2 regions of the Paenibacillus sp. RU5M genome follow, and region 2 is predicted to be linked to the other one. Evidence: riboswitches for the same ligand, from Rfam matches in the RefSeq annotation. Region 2 holds a riboswitch; the other holds the start of a gene.
What was found. Region 2 has a riboswitch for thiamine pyrophosphate ahead of thiC (phosphomethylpyrimidine synthase ThiC). Riboswitches for the same ligand answer to the same signal wherever they lie in the genome.
Positions count from the first base shown of each region.

Region 1: another riboswitch for thiamine pyrophosphate. It lies ahead of tenA (thiaminase II); the one in region 2 lies ahead of thiC (phosphomethylpyrimidine synthase ThiC).

Region 1 covers NZ_OBQM01000002.1:31,884-34,351, reverse strand. The annotation lists gene CRO25_RS06030 (FAD-binding oxidoreductase) at 1-384, shown strand, start outside; gene CRO25_RS06025 (hypothetical protein) at 393-683, shown strand; TPP riboswitch at 730-828, shown strand; gene tenA (thiaminase II) at 950-1,621, shown strand; gene CRO25_RS06015 (GNAT family N-acetyltransferase) at 1,665-2,198, shown strand; gene CRO25_RS06010 (TetR/AcrR family transcriptional regulator) at 2,248-2,468, shown strand, end outside.
Region 2 covers NZ_OBQM01000005.1:71,337-73,804, forward strand. The annotation lists gene thiC (phosphomethylpyrimidine synthase ThiC) at 1-1,510, opposite strand, end outside; TPP riboswitch at 1,870-1,983, opposite strand; gene CRO25_RS16425 (IclR family transcriptional regulator) at 2,100-2,468, opposite strand, start outside.

The DNA.
Region 1 (2,468 bases), on a different contig from region 2:
GATCAATATCTGTTAGCCTTTGATCAACAGAAGATTGTGATCGGGGCGACTCACGAAAATGATATTGAAGGCTATGATATAAGAGTAACCGCAGGCGGAATGCAGGAAATTTTGAATAAAGGATTGGAACTGGCTCCAGGTTTAGCCGATAGCACGTTTCAGGAAGTAAGAGTAGGTTTCCGTCCGTTTACACCAGGTTTTCTTCCGGTAATGGGTGCTGTTCCTGGTTGGAATGGCTTAATCACAGCCAACGGGCTTGGAGCGTCTGGTCTCACGATGGGGCCTTTTATTGGAAGTCAACTGGCCAAATTGGCTCTGGGTATGAAATTGGATATCGATATTCAGCCATATGACCTTGGAAAAGCAATGGATCATCAGAAATGAGGTGAACGATGACGTATTCACAGCGCTTAACTCACGGTAACTCATCAGACATTATTTATCTGGAGCACCAGATTGGCATCACCGAGGAGGAATTAGCAAAAGCCGAGGAAGAGCGGAGGGGTTACGAATCGGATTTAAACAAGTTAAAGACGTCTCCGGCGTATCATTCAAATTCAGCGACGAACGTCTCTAATGAGCAAAAATGGGTAGATGAGTTAAACAAATTGCAAAGTATGATTAAGGATATCCGCACCCGACTTAAGAAGTTGCAAGAAGATTTAGGGGAACTTGAAGATTAATAGGAATGGATTGACATTTGGAAAAACACATGTTGTAATAAGCCTGAGCTATTTGCAGGGGGACTGTTCGCAGTTGAGAAGGTTAAAACCTGACCCTTTGAACCTGTTAGTTAATACTGACGTAGGGAGCAAATGACATGTACTCATGTTATTTTGCCCTTGCCGAAAATAGGACAAGGGCTTTTTGGTCTGCATTTTGGATGACAGAACGCGATAGCTGGATGTGAAGCGGGGACATTATAATTTTAATACAAGGAGAAATGATCATGTCATTTTCAAGAACGTTAAAAGATAAGTCCAGAAACGTATGGGAAGATGGATACAACCATCCTTTTTTACATGAAATGGGGAAAGGCACACTGGATCAGGAAGCGTTTAAGTTTTATCTTCTTCAGGACTATACATATCTGATTGAATATGCGAAGATTTTTGCCATGGGTGCGGTCAAGGCGACAGATGAAAAAATGATGACGAACTTTACGGTTATTCAACACGCTATTCTGTACGAAGAAATGGATTTGCATCGAAATTATATGAATGAATTTGGGATTACGCTGGATGAAAATCATACTGTCAAACCCTCTCTTTATAACAAGGCCTATACGTCGAATATGATGAGTGTTGCACAAACAGGTGGGGTTGCCGAAATCATCGCCGTCATTTTCCCTTGTGCGTGGACGTATTACGACTATGCCACAAGATTAAAAGAACAATATCGAGATTCATTAGAGGGCAATTTCTATCAGACTTGGATCGAAAATTATGCAAGTGATGAATTCCGCGACTCATTCAAATGGTTCTATGATACACTGGATGCATTATGCGAACATAAAACCGAGCAGGAACTGGAGGCCATTGAAGACATATTCAGAAGAAGTGTTGAATTTGAATATCTATTCTGGGATATGGCTTATAAACGGCAACTCTCGTACTTCTGATGAATGCAATCTACTACAACCAGAGATAAGGATGAACATACAGATGGACAATCGTGGAGAACGCATCTATTTACGATTTTTGAACGTGGAAGACGCTGCTGGGCTACTGGATTTGCAGTTCCGTAACCGGGCTATTTTCGAAGAAATATCGGCAAGCGAACGATCGGATACATTCTATACATTGGAGGGCCAAGTAGCCCTTCTCGAAGGTTGGAACAAGGCGAGGGAAGAGGGGAAACGGTACTCTTTCGGGATCTTTCTGAACCATACGCATGAGCTTATTGGGGAGATCTCTCTGTTCGAGCTTGAACTGGATTCCACCACCAAATGGATTGTTGGTTATGTGCTCGATCAGGTGCAGAATGGCAAGGGATATATGAGTGAAGCCCTTCAGCTAGCACTGGATTTTGCTATGAATGAAGCGGGTATAAAACGAGTGGAGGCAGGTGCGCTGCCTGACAATGCCGGATCGATTCGAGTGCTTCGCAAGGCGGGCTTTCAGGAGACGGACCGGCAGAATATTAAAATCAAGGGGATTTGGAAGGAACATATGATGTTTGCAGTGGATTTGCAATAGGTTATTAGATATCGTAACGTGAACCACCTAAATCATCCAGGGGGAACTTATGAATAAGCGGAAACAAATGTTATTGGACTCAGCGCTTGTACTCTTTGGGAAACATGGAGTGACCAACACCTCCATACAAATGATCCTAGACGAGTCAGGTGTGTCCAAAGGAACATTTTATAAATTCTTTGGCTCGAAGGATGATTGTATTCTTGCCATTCTGGAGCAACGTGTACAGGAAGATATGATGATTCGCAAAGATTTGGAGAGCCAAAGCTA
Region 2 (2,468 bases):
GCCGCTGGGCACGTGGGTGACCTTTCGCCAGATCAGCGGCATGAGCAGCGATCTTGTAGGCGATAACGCCTTCCCGCACATCATCCTTATTGGGCAGGCCCAGATGTTCTTTTGGCGTAACATAACAGAGCATCGACGTGCCGAACCAACCGATCATTGCTGCTCCAATTGCCGAGGTAATATGGTCATATCCTGGTGCAATATCGGTCGTCAGCGGTCCCAGCGTATAGAACGGCGCCTCTTTACATATCTCCATTTGCAGATCGACATTCTCCTTGATCTTGTGCATCGGCACATGTCCCGGACCTTCAATCATCACCTGCACATCATGCTTCCAGGCGATTTGTGTTAGTTCACCAAGCGTAGCCAGTTCCGCCATCTGGGCTTCATCATTAGCATCGTAGATGCTTCCTGGACGCAGTCCGTCTCCGAGTGAGAACGCCACGTCATACCTTTTTATAATCTCGCAGATTTCTTCAAAATGGGTATACAAAAAATTCTCCTGATGATGCGCAAGGCACCATGCTGCCATGATGGACCCGCCCCGTGACACAATGCCCGTCATACGTTTGGCGGTCAGCGGAATATATCGCAGCAGCACACCTGCATGGATCGTAAAATAGTCCACACCCTGCTCTGCCTGTTCTATGAGCGTGTCACGATACAACTCCCATGTCAGTGCTTCTGCTTCGCCATTGACCTTCTCCAGCGCCTGATAGAGCGGTACTGTTCCAATCGGTACAGGTGAATTGCGGATGATCCATTCGCGGGTCGTATGAATGTCCTTGCCTGTGGAAAGATCCATCACCGTATCCGATCCCCAGCGTACGGCCCAAGTCATCTTCTCCACCTCCTCCTCGATGGAGGAGGATACCGCAGAGTTTCCGATGTTCGCATTGATCTTCACATGAAAATGACGCCCGATCAGCATCGGCTCACTCTCTGGGTGATTAATATTCGACGGCAGGATGGCCCTTCCACTCGCTAGCTCCTGCCGCACAAACTCTGGCTCCACACCCTCACGAATAGCGGCGAACTCCATCTCCGGCGTGATCATTCCCTGCCGTGCATAATGCATCTGAGTCACACTGCGCCCTGCCTGTCCACGTAATGGTTTAGCACGCAAGCCCGGATACTTCTCGGCTCCAGTTCGCTTCCCTCCTGGTTTCAATCCGTTATCCTCCGGTTTGACCGTTCTTCCCTGGTAGGCTTCAACATCTTCACGCTCCGTAATCCAGCGGGTGCGCAGCGCTGGCAGCCCTGCCCGGATATCGGCATGAAATCCAGGATCGGTCATTGGTCCGCTCGTATCGTAAACACGCAGCGGTTCGTTATGCTCCACTCCTTGGGGAGTATTGGTGTCATGAAGGGCAATTTCACGCTCCGGTACAGCAATGTCCGGTCGTGAGCCATGAATGTATACTTTGCGGCTGCCCGGGAAGGGCTGAACCCGTCCTGTCGTACCTTTTTCCTCTGCCAACTGCAGATCCTGCTTGTCCTGTCCCATCATTCGGTTTCCTGTGCTCATCGCTCTTGTCTCCTCCTCATTAGTGATTGCCTGGATTGAAATGCTTGCTCACGGGTCCAAATCATCCACAACATAGAAAAAGGAAGAGCGACCATACCACACAAAATAGGGACATACACTTCAATTAATACAGACAGTCGAAGCAAAAGGTTTACACCCAATGCTCGCCAATGGCACCCAGCCCTTTATCCAAAAGCAGATCTGACACCAGCTTCCGCCTGTTTACTGTATAAAAAAAGCCGGTTCCCAAGGGAACCGGCTTATGTCCATCACCAATAACACACCTCACTCAGGCTCCATAACGGAGTCCATCCATAGGTCACATTATATGGTGTTCGTGGTCGTATCGCCGATTACTTCCCTACGCTGGTATGATCCAGATCAGGTGCAAAGGGTCCAGAATCTCATGCGATTCCGTCTCAGTCCGGACAATTCGGACTCCCCCAGTAACGTTAACAAGTTGCAGCATCTCAGCCGCAGATTATTCAATTATGCTGACCCCGTTGGGCCGTCCATTACAGAGTAGCGCAACCGGATCATAAAAACAACCTTTAATTTCCAGAGCATAAAATCAGGATAACATCAGTCCCATCTGTGTAGCTGCTTCCTTCAGCACAGGTGCGTATTCATGCAACGTCTCCTGCGAAAGGCGACTAACAGGCCCGGATACCGACAGAGCAGCAGCAATGTTGCCTTTCCGATCCATGATGGGTACAGATACAGCCGCGGCTCCCGGTTCACGCTCCTCATAACTTGTTGCGTAGCCGTATTCCAGAATGTCTTTCATCTGGGCCAAATATACTTTGGGATCGATAAATACGGGCCATTCCGGTCCATTCATCAGATCTTCGCGGTCCTCTTCGGTGGCAAAAGCCATCAGCACTTTACTGGATGCTCCCACAGATAACGGAAGTCTGACGCCCACCGGAGCTACACGACG